DNA from 2 places in the Paenibacillus sp. JCM 18996 genome. Region 2 is predicted to be linked to the other one. Evidence: riboswitches for the same ligand, from Rfam matches in the RefSeq annotation. Region 2 holds a riboswitch; the other holds the start of a gene.

Region 1 (5,278 bases), 660 kb from region 2:
TTGGCGGAAATCCGCAGGCAGGAAGGGGACACCGTCCAGGTCGGTGAAGTGATCGGTACGATCCGTGAAGGATCTGCCGTGGCTGTGGAAAAGAAGGAGAGCAGCGCTCCGAAAGCGGCTCAGGCTGAGGTGCAGGCGATTACCAATCCGCCTGCGGCAGCAAACGTCCGGCAGGAAGAATCCGCGGCGAATGATAAGGCTGCATTTATCGCGACTCCTTCGGCGCGAAAGCTGGCAAGGGAGCGCGGCATCGATCTAAGCCGGATCCCTTCGAACGATCCGGCCGGCAGAATCTCCGCCGAAGACGTCAGGTCTTATGAACCGGGGGGGCAGGCTGCGAAGCCGGCAAACATTGGACAGGCAGTGAGCAGACCGCAATCCGCGGTACCGCAAAAAGCGCCTGGCGAAGGGGCAGCCATCGACCCCGGGAAGCCGGTTGAAGTCATCCGGATGTCCCGCCGCCGCCAGACGATCGCGAGCCGTTTGGTCGAAGCCCAGCATACCGCGGCCATGTTAACCACGTTCAACGAAGTGGATATGACGGCTATTCTGGATGTGCGCAAACGCCGTAAGCAAGCTTTCGTAGAGAAGCATGATGTGGGCTTGGGATTCATGTCTTTCTTTACTAAAGCCGTTGTCGGCGCATTAAAGGCGTTTCCGCTGCTTAATGCCGAGATTTCCGGGGATCAAATCCTGGCGAAGAAATATTACGATATCGGAATTGCGGTATCTGCGAAAGAAGGCCTGGTTGTACCGGTTGTCCGCGACGCCGACCGGCTGAGCTTTGCAGAGATTGAGAGACAAATAGGGGAGCTCGCTTCCAAAGCGCGCTCCAATACGCTGGCGCTGTCCGATCTGCAGGGAGGTACCTTCACCATAACGAACGGCGGTGTATTCGGATCCCTTTTATCGACGCCGATTCTGAATGCCCCTCAGGTAGGTATTCTGGGCATGCACAAAATCCAGCTGCGCCCTGTGGCGATCGATGAGCAGCGGATGGAGAACCGGCCGATGATGTATATCGCTCTGTCATACGACCATCGCATTGTGGACGGCAGCGAAGCGGTCCGCTTCCTCGTCACCGTCAAGGAGCTGCTCGAAGATCCGGAAACATTGCTGCTCGAAGGGTAACGGCCGGCAGTTTTGTCAGGCTCGCAGCTGTCGAAGCTGCAAGTGTTGGCAGGAAACTGCTTCGAGGGGCGGTGCCGAGTGTGCAGGCAAGAAACAGCCCGGACGGCGGTGCAGTCTGTGCAAATATGAAACAGCCTCGGTCGGACTTGCTGCCGTGCCGGGGCTGTTTTTATCTGCTTCTCTGCATACGATTTAGCGATTTTTGTGTACAGGACTATTTTAGATTAAAATGAGAATACAGTGAGCGGCAGGAGGGGAAGATGTTGCTTTTTATAGACAATGAAGGTATCACCGATCCAAGAATCAACCTTGCCATAGAAGAATATGCTTTGAAGAATTTGCCGATGGACACAAGCTACCTGCTTTTTTATATCAACGAACCGTCGATCATCATTGGAAAAAACCAGAATACGTTGGAGGAAATCAACTCCGAGTATGTCAAAAAGCATGGACTCCATGTAGTCCGAAGGTTATCCGGCGGCGGAGCGGTGTACCATGATCTGGGAAACCTGAATTTCAGCTTCATTACAAAGGATGACGGCGAGTCGTTCCACAACTTCCAGAAATTCGCGGAGCCGGTGATCAAGGCGCTGAAGAAGCTTGGTGTCCAGGCACATTTGACTGGGAGAAACGATATCCAGGTCGGCGAGCGCAAAATATCCGGCAATGCCCAATTCACCACCAAGGGCCGGATGTTCAGCCACGGTACGCTTTTGTTCGATTCCGAAATAGAAAATGTCGTGTCGGCGCTCAACGTGCACCCGGAAAAAATCCAATCCAAAGGCATAAAATCCATTCGCAGCAGAGTGGCCAACATAAGCGAATTTCTGGATGCGCCGATGAGGATTGAAGAATTCAGGAATGAACTGCTGCAATCGATTTTCGGCAAGTGGCCACAGGATGTGCCCCGTGTCCAGCTCGAGGAATCGGATTGGGAAGCGATCCGCCGTCTGTCGAAGGAGAGATATGGGAGCTGGGATTGGAACTACGGCAAATCTCCGGAGAGCACTCTGCATAGCAAGAAGCGTTTCGAAACGGTCGGAACCATAGATGTCCGGATGAATATATCGAAAGGCCTTATCAGCGATCTGAAAATTTACGGCGATTTTTTTGGTGCTGGGGAAATCTCGGATATTGAAGATCAGCTCAAAGGTGTGCGCTATGAAGAGTCCGAGGTGATAAAAGCCTTGTCAGGCATCGATTTGCGGGCATATTTCGGCCGGTTGGAGCCTGAGTCTTTTCTGGATTTATTGATGTTAAAGAATAGTTAGCCCGCTTGCCGCGAATCTCATAAGTTAAGGATGAAGAAGGTGACAGCATGAACGGTCAGAACCGGAGCCATATCCGCCCAGGCCTGGAAGTCAGTATCGTTTTGAAGAAAGACCAGAGGACAGGTGCGTTAACCAAGGGAATCGTCAAGGACATCTTAACGAATTCTCCCACGCATCCCCATGGAATCAAGGTTCGTTTGACAGATGGACAGGTAGGCAGAGTCAAAGAAATACTTAGTTGAGGGACGAAGGCCACTAAGCAAGAAGAAGACAAGAGACTTCAATATGAGGTCTCTTTCTTATTGTCTTAATTTGGACACAATTTTGTTGAAAAATGGGTGTTTACCCTCTTTTATCATATGTTACATTGAAATAGTTGAAAAAACAGCAACAAAACAGATGCCGAATCCAATGGTCCTATCATTGGTACGGGGGACTTATTTTGGGGTGAACGTTTGGCGCAGGCCAGACCAGGGAGCAACCTCTACCCGAACCCGCCAACTAACCTCGGAGGCTACAAGGAGGAAAGCAGTTGAAGGTTTTGGCAAGCTCGCTTGTGTTAACGGGCGCATTTTTGCTGTCCGGTCTTTTTCACGCTCATTCGGCGGAAGCCGCTGTATTGAACAGTAGTGTGAAGGTACAGATTAACGATCACCTCGTGTCTTTTCCTGATGCACAGCCGTTCATAGACGGCAATCAGAATCTGCAGACGCCGATTCGTCTGATTTCGGAAGAATTGGGCTACAATGTGGATTGGCAGATGGATGGTCAGCAGGTGACGGTAACGATAAGCAGTCCAGAGAAAAAGATTGTGATTACGACAGGACAGTCTTATGCCACGGTGAACGGCGAGAAAGTAAGCATTGGCACGCAGGCTTTGTTTCAGGAAGGCAGGGTGATGGTTCCCCTTCGCTTTGTGAGCGAAAACTTGGGAATTACTACCCAATGGGATCAAACCAACTATATTGCCATCCTCGGTAAGGACGGAAAATACCACGCACCCGCATGGTGGGCACCGTCCAAGGTGGTGGAGAAAGCAATCTCCACAAGAATCGTGGAGTTGTCCAAGCAGTATCTCGGCACTGCCTACCAATATGGTGGGACGAGCCCTGACGGATTCGACTGCTCGGGTTTTGTCCAGTATGTTTATGGCAAGAACGGCGTATCGCTTCCCCGGACATCCAGAGACATGAACACCGCAGGTAATCCCGTCGCCCAGCCCAAGGTCGGAGATCTGGTATTCTTCGCCCAGGCTAAGGTCCCTTCACACGTCGGAATTTATTTAGGCAACAATCAATTTATATCCGCCACCGATGACGGTGTTAAAATTGACAGCCTGCAAAGCGGTTATTGGGGATCCAGATACATTGGCGCCAAACGCTTTATCTGAATATAGACGGCCGGAATTTTTTCCGGTCTTTTTTTTAACCAATGCTTTTTTTAATAAACCTTTTCAAGAGCCGCAAAATGAGGTAAAATAGAATCAGTGTGAAAATAGTTAACATAATCAGGTAGGTGAACTCTCATGCTGACTGCGCTTATAACGGATTCTTTCCCTTCAATGGATTCTTCCAAAAATACCGATAAAAATGCGGATGTGTTCTCCCTTTTGGAATCTCTTATCGCCCAGAAAGAGCAGCAGGTCTTGGATATTGAGCAAGCCATTGAGCGTTATGAAAAGAGAAGACTTCGCGAAGAACAAAGCTATCAATCCATGTCAGGTTTAAGGCGTTTGTTGACAGGCAAAAAACCGGATCATCACTTGGCTGTAGAGTATATCCATTATGTTAAGAAGCCGCTTGAGACGGTAAAGCAGCTGAGACAGGAAATCGAGTCGCTTAAAGCTCAATTGAATGAAGAGATCTAACAGTTGTGCTTCCTCCATAAGATGGGGGAAGACAGTGAAAGCCGTTTATCCAATGGATAAGCGGCTTTTTCGTTGTTTGGGGCGCAGTCGATTATTATAGAGTTCCAGCTGATTATTCTTTATCTATGATAGACGGTACAGCAATAAAATCGTGCTCCTCGCTGTAGGCGGGAACACCGTGGATGCCCACATCGAGTCCGACCAGCTCCTCATCTCTGCTGACACGGACCGGAACGAGCAGGCTTATCAATTTCATCGCAAGCCAGGTCAGGCAAAAGCCCCACACACAGACGATGGCGAGTCCCAAAGCCTGAATGCCGAGCAGAGACCAGCCGCCGCCGTAGAACAAGCCCGCGCCGCTGAGGTTGAATTTGGAAGTCCATTCCGGAATGGCAAACAACCCGACAGCCAGAGTACCGATGCTTCCGCTGACACCGTGCACGGCGAAGGCACCGACCGGATCGTCGATCCTTTTGCTTTCAAGGAATTCCGTGGCGAAGATCATGACGATTCCGCACACCGCGCCGATGAAGATAGCCACCCCTTCTGACACATAGGCGCAACCTGCCGTAATTCCCACTAGTCCCGCCAGCGCGCCATTGATGACCATCGGAGGGTCGGATTTCTGATATCGCATCATAGTGAACAGAATGCAGGAAGCCGCACCGGCAGCCGCGGCAAGCATCGTGGTCACCGCGATATGTCCGATCTCCACAGAATAATTGGCGGCGCTAAGCGTACTTCCCGAGTTAAACCCGAACCAGCCGAACCAAAGAATAAAAGCGCCGACCGAAGCTAACGGAAGATTGGAGGGCGGAACGATGTTCGCGCTGCCGTCGTCGTTATATTTTCCAATTCTCGGACCGATCAGCTTCGCCGCAGCCAGCGCGGAGAATCCCCCTAACGCGTGAATGACCGCTGAGCCGGCAAAATCGATCATTCCCAGCTTTCCCAACCAGCCGCCCACTGCCCATACCCAATGTCCCGCAATCGGGTAGATCAGCCCCGT
Region 2 (5,278 bases):
CCTTATTCCGGATATTCCTATCAATTTTGTTGGTTTATTTCTTGATCTACAATATATTTTAATCGTTTTTCAAATCTAGACGTTTGTTTATTCCAAAATGAATTTAAGTATTGTATAATAAAGCTAGTTTATTAGAGACGGGGTGAGATTTCCATTGAAAGGAAAAACTCATGAAACGCATGACAAATGGAAGCTTCTTACCCAAATCTTATGGTCCTTTTTGAAAATCGGCCCTGTCTGCTTCGGTGGAGGGTATGCGATGATCCCTCTGATCCGGAAGGAAGCGGTGGAGAAGCGGGGCTGGGTGGAAGAAGAAGACATCGCCGACCTGCTTGCTCTGTCCCAGTCTGCGCCGGGCGCGATCGCAATCAATGCAGCCATACTGGTCGGATACCGCAAAGCGGGGATCCTTGGAGCGGCGGCAGCCTGTCTGGGAGTGACGCTGCCCGGCTTTCTCATTGTTATCGCCCTAAGCGTCGCGCTGGTGCACCTGCAGAGCTATCCGAAAATCAAGGCCGCATTCGAGGGCATCCGCATCGCCGTTGTCGCAATCATTGTCTACGCAGGAGTCCACATCGGCAAAACGGCCGTTTTTGACAAGGTGACACTGGCCGCTGCGGCAGGCAGCGTGGCCATTCTCATATTCGCTGATATCCATCCGGCGGTCCTGATTGGCTTGGGGCTTGCCGCAGGCATAGCCGCCACTTTTTACCGAAAGAAGCAGGGCCTCAAGACTCACTATGCTAAACGAAAAGAAGCCGGATATAAATACAAAGATTATTACATCGGAGACGGTATCTAGGGGGTGTGTCCATGGTGATCCTGCAGTTGTTCGCCGTTTTTTTTGTGGTCGGCCTGGTGTCCTTCGGCGGCGGCTACGCGATGATCCCCGTCATAGAGCGGGAAGTGACATCGCATCATTGGCTCACTACTCAACAGCTTACAGACGTAATCGCCCTGGCGGGGATGGCTCCGGGTCCTATCGCTACCAACAGCGCCATTATAATAGGCTACCGCACATCCGGATGGCTTGGAGCTTGCGCCGCGGCGGCCGGGATCGTCCTGCCCTCGCTGCTCATCCTCATAGTTGTGGCCGCTTTTTTGCAAAAATATCATGACAATTTATGGGTCAAATCCGCTTTTTACGGGCTCCGTCCCGTCGTTGCCGTTCTTATTTTCTATGGTGCGTACAGGTTTGCCTCTTCCAACGGATTGATCGCGGCAATCTCGCTGCATACCGCCGTTGCCGGACTTATTTTTGCCGCAGCTCTGTACGCTTTGTTTGTAAAGAGGATGCATCCGTTGTATGTCATTATGCTTTCCGGCTTGCTGGGCGCAGCCATCTATGGTTAATCGCCCGCCGCTCATGTATAATAAACCCTTGTAGCCAGCTCTTTTTGTGACAAGAGAGCTCGATGACGGGGGTTTTTTTATGGATAAGCTTTTGCCGCAGAACCGGCTGCCAAACCGGAAAAGCAAAGAAGTATACGAATTGATCCGCAAACAGGATATTATGTCGAAGATAGATCTTCTGGAGCAAAGTTCGATGACGGGCAGCACGCTCACCCGAACGCTGGAGGAAATGACCGCTCAGGGCTTGCTTGTGGAAGCAGGGCTGGGAGAATCCACCGGAGGGAGAAGGCCCATCCTGTACCGGACGAATCCCCTGTATGCTTATGTGGTCGGCATCGAAATTTCCAGGCTTAGCTCCAAACTCATCCTTTGCGATCTGCATATGAACAAGCTGGAAACGAAACGGTGGCTGATGACGGAAAAAATGACGCCAGATGCACTGCTGACCGAACTGGTCTCTTCCATGGAATCCATGCTGTCCGGGCATGCCATCGAAGCCTCGGCGATACTGGGCATCGGAATCGGCGCCGTAGGACCTTTGGATTTTGCCGCCGGGATGATCTTGAGCCCGCTGCATTTTCCCGCTCCGGGCTGGAGCAACGTGCCTATAGTGCAGCTTCTGGAGGACCGGCTAAACATCCCCGTCTTTCTGGATAATGGAGCGAACACGGCGATCATAGGCGAATATTGGGCGGACCGCCGGCGGGATTACCGCCACCTGCTGTACATCCATCTCGGGGTCGGCCTTCGTTCTTCGATGACCGCGGGCGGAAAGGTGGTTTACGGGGCGGTGGATATGGAGGGCTCGATCGGCCAAATGATTATTCAAACCGACGGACCCCGGCTGAACGCATCCGGAAATTACGGATCCCTGGAATCCTTCGCGTCCGTCCACGCTTTGGAGCAGGCGGCTGTTTCCAGGCTTAAGCAAGGGCGTGAAAGCGCGCTGCGCAGCATCACGGGCGCCCCGGAGAAAATCACATTCACCGATTTGACCGCGGCTTTAAAGCAGAACGACCCCTTGACGGTCGAATTGTTCACACAGTCCGCAGCATACTTCGGCATCGGGCTGGCCAACCTCCTTAACATTCTTCATCCCGAGAAAGTCATCCTGGGCGGCCCGCTTATTAATGCGCACCCTTTGTTCTTCCGGGTTTCCACCAAAGTGGCCATCCAGAACACGTATTATTATCCGATTTATCAGGTTGTTTTCAGCCAGGGCCGTCTTGGAGAAGAAGCTCTGGTGACGGGTGCGGCGGTAATGGTAATCAATAAGCTGACGGAATAAAAATGTGAGAGTCCCCGCTTTGACGTCAAAACGAAAAAGGCCCGTACTCATAAAGTGCAGGGACCTTTTCCATATCTATCTCTATTATAGTACATATATTTTGACGTTCTGAATGCCGAACGAGGAAATTTGATCATTCGATCCGGGCAGGAATATATCGATACGGTTCCCTTTAATGGCTCCCCCGGTATCCGTAGCTTTAAAGGTCATACCTTTTACCGGCAGCCCATTGTGGTTATAACCGGTTACGTACACCGTGGAACCCAGCGGAATCACTCGGGGGTCGACAGCGATCGTTCCGAGCTCAAGTTTATTTCCCATGGCATCCATACCGGCATACCCTCCGTTTTCTTCCGCAGAACCGGAATAGGCTGTGGCTTTAGCCTCGATCTCTTTTTTAAAATTGGCAGGCGCGTCGGCTTTAGCCTTGACCGGGACTGCTTTAGTGGCATCAGATTGAGCAACGGCTGCTTTGTTGGCATCAGGTTCAGCCGGAGCAGACACTGTCTTTTCATTGACTGGCGCGGGTGCCGGTGCAGCGGCAACTACCACGGGTTGGGGTGCGACAGCCACGGGCGCAGCGGCGGGCTTGAGGTTGGCGAGCAGCGGGGCTGACACATCAGCCGGTGCCTTCTCCGACGCGTCAACGGCTGCAGCAGCCGGGGCGCCAGTAGCTGCCGCTTCAGCATTGGGCTTTACAAAACGTTCCACCTGCTTTGGTCCGAAAATCGGCCACTCCACAGTAAAATTCACAGCCTGCGCTTTCGTTTTTACTGCAGCGGTTTCTGCCTGTAGAGGCAGCGGAGTTTTCGCCGCAAAAGAAATAGGACCGCTTACGCCAAGAAGCCCCACGGCAATCCCCATTACAGGCATTGTTTTTTTCAAAGAAAAAAGGTTCATCTGGTATCGTCTCCTTTTCTATTCGCCTACGAGGTTAGTTGACGGGTTCGGGCCCAAGGATACAGCCCTAACGAAAAAAGCTCGATTCACCCCTGCAGCGCAAGTTACAAAAGAACAGCGCCTCGATATATCGTCCCCCGCACTTCAATTGAAATATAACGTCCCTGAAGTCTCGGCTCCTACCAAACTACCATACTGAAACATCTATAGAAACACCCAAAAACTGCAAATAAGCACAGCGAAATTAACGTTAAAAAAAATTCATATCCCTGCAAACGGGTTAACTGTGGGGCGCCACAATGTTTACACTGCGTAAACAATTCAAATAAACGAGGAATTTTTTAATGTTTCTTTCTCCCCATTCTCATCATACTTTAATATAAAATTAACTTGACAATGCCATTTCACTGCGCTTTTATGTACAAAAAAAAGCCTGCGGATTACACTTCCACTCTGATTTTGCAGGCTGTTAAACCACATATGCGCTATACCACAATATCTCTCGACATAAATCGACAACTGTTAACAATTATTTTACATCCCGCTAACTTGCGAAAAACATTCCTTCTCTATAATGAGACAAGTCAATTAAAGAAGGAGGTCAGCCTATGGGCATGGCAAAAAATAATATAGATATATCACAACCAGCCCGGATTGCTTCACCAAAAACCCAGTCCCGCCGGCTAGCCGTATGGAAAGAAACCGGCCTCGCCTACTTGTTCCTTGCTCCTTCTCTGGTTTTATTCAGCATCTTTCTATTCTATCCGCTGCTGAGAACCGTGTATCTTAGCCTGCATATTACGGATCCAAGGGGTAGAGTCGCGGCCTTTGTGGGAACGGACAATTTCAAGGAGTTGCTAGTTTCCGATAAATTTTGGACAAGTCTGCAAGTCACGGGTTTGTTTGCGTTATTCACAATCCCGCTCGGCATCGTGGCCTCGCTGTTATTGGCCTGGTTAACAGTAAACCGGCTGCGCGGCATAAAGGTGTTTCAATTTTTCTTTGCCCTCCCAATGGCCATTTCGGCCGGTACCGGCGCCGTAATCTGGATGGCGCTGTTCCATCCGACCGTAGGGATACTCAATTATTTTGTGCAATCGATCGGGCTCCATCCTGTTTCTTGGCTTGCCGACCCCGCATGGGCGCTGATTTCTGTCTCCATAATGACGATATGGATGAACCTGGGCTTCAATTATCTTGTACTGCTCAGCGGAATGCAGGGAATTTCCCAGGAAATTTACGAGAGCGCGAAAATAGACGGTTCTTCTCCGTACCATACTTTTCGCAAACTCACCCTGCCGCTGATCTCTCCGACCATATTTTTTGTGTCGATCGTATCCATCATCAACATACTGCAGACCTTCGGCCAGATTCATATTATGACCAAGGGAGGCCCGATCAATAGTACGCGAGTGCTCGTTTACGCGATTTATCAGGAAGCGTTCGTCAACTTCCAATTTGGTGCGGGCAGCGCCGCAGCCCTTATCCTGTTTGCCATCATTATGGTGCTGACGGTCATCCAGTTCACATTTTTCGAAAAGAAGGTACATTACCAATGATAACTAAACCGAAAGCAGCATTAATGTACGCTCTGCTCGTTTTACTGTCGCTGGTAGTCATGTTTCCTGTCCTGTATACTTTCTGGAGCGCGCTGCTGACCCCCGCGGAAGCTTCCAAGTACCCGCCGCCGCTCCTGCCCTCTTCCTTTTATATGGGAAATTTTATTGGTGTTCTGGC

What was found. Region 2 has a riboswitch for cyclic di-AMP ahead of ACZ5N7_RS01220 (3D domain-containing protein). Riboswitches for the same ligand answer to the same signal wherever they lie in the genome.
Region 1: another riboswitch for cyclic di-AMP. It lies ahead of ACZ5N7_RS04460 (C40 family peptidase); the one in region 2 lies ahead of ACZ5N7_RS01220 (3D domain-containing protein).

What each region holds. Positions count from the first base shown of each region.
Region 1 is NZ_AP043884.1:912,495-917,772, forward strand. Features, by position in the region: gene odhB (2-oxoglutarate dehydrogenase complex dihydrolipoyllysine-residue succinyltransferase) at 1-1,131, shown strand, start outside; gene ACZ5N7_RS04450 (lipoate--protein ligase) at 1,395-2,402, shown strand; gene ACZ5N7_RS04455 (YwbE family protein) at 2,450-2,644, shown strand; cyclic di-AMP (ydaO/yuaA leader) riboswitch at 2,793-2,933, shown strand; gene ACZ5N7_RS04460 (C40 family peptidase) at 2,935-3,792, shown strand; gene ACZ5N7_RS04465 (hypothetical protein) at 3,928-4,269, shown strand; gene ACZ5N7_RS04470 (ammonium transporter) at 4,382-5,278, opposite strand, start outside.
Region 2 is NZ_AP043884.1:249,144-254,421, reverse strand. Features, by position in the region: gene ACZ5N7_RS01235 (chromate transporter) at 155-802, shown strand; gene ACZ5N7_RS01230 (chromate transporter) at 814-1,353, shown strand; gene ACZ5N7_RS01225 (ROK family protein) at 1,433-2,641, shown strand; gene ACZ5N7_RS01220 (3D domain-containing protein) at 2,726-3,541, opposite strand; cyclic di-AMP (ydaO/yuaA leader) riboswitch at 3,550-3,729, opposite strand; gene ACZ5N7_RS01215 (carbohydrate ABC transporter permease) at 4,150-5,100, shown strand; gene ACZ5N7_RS01210 (carbohydrate ABC transporter permease) at 5,097-5,278, shown strand, end outside.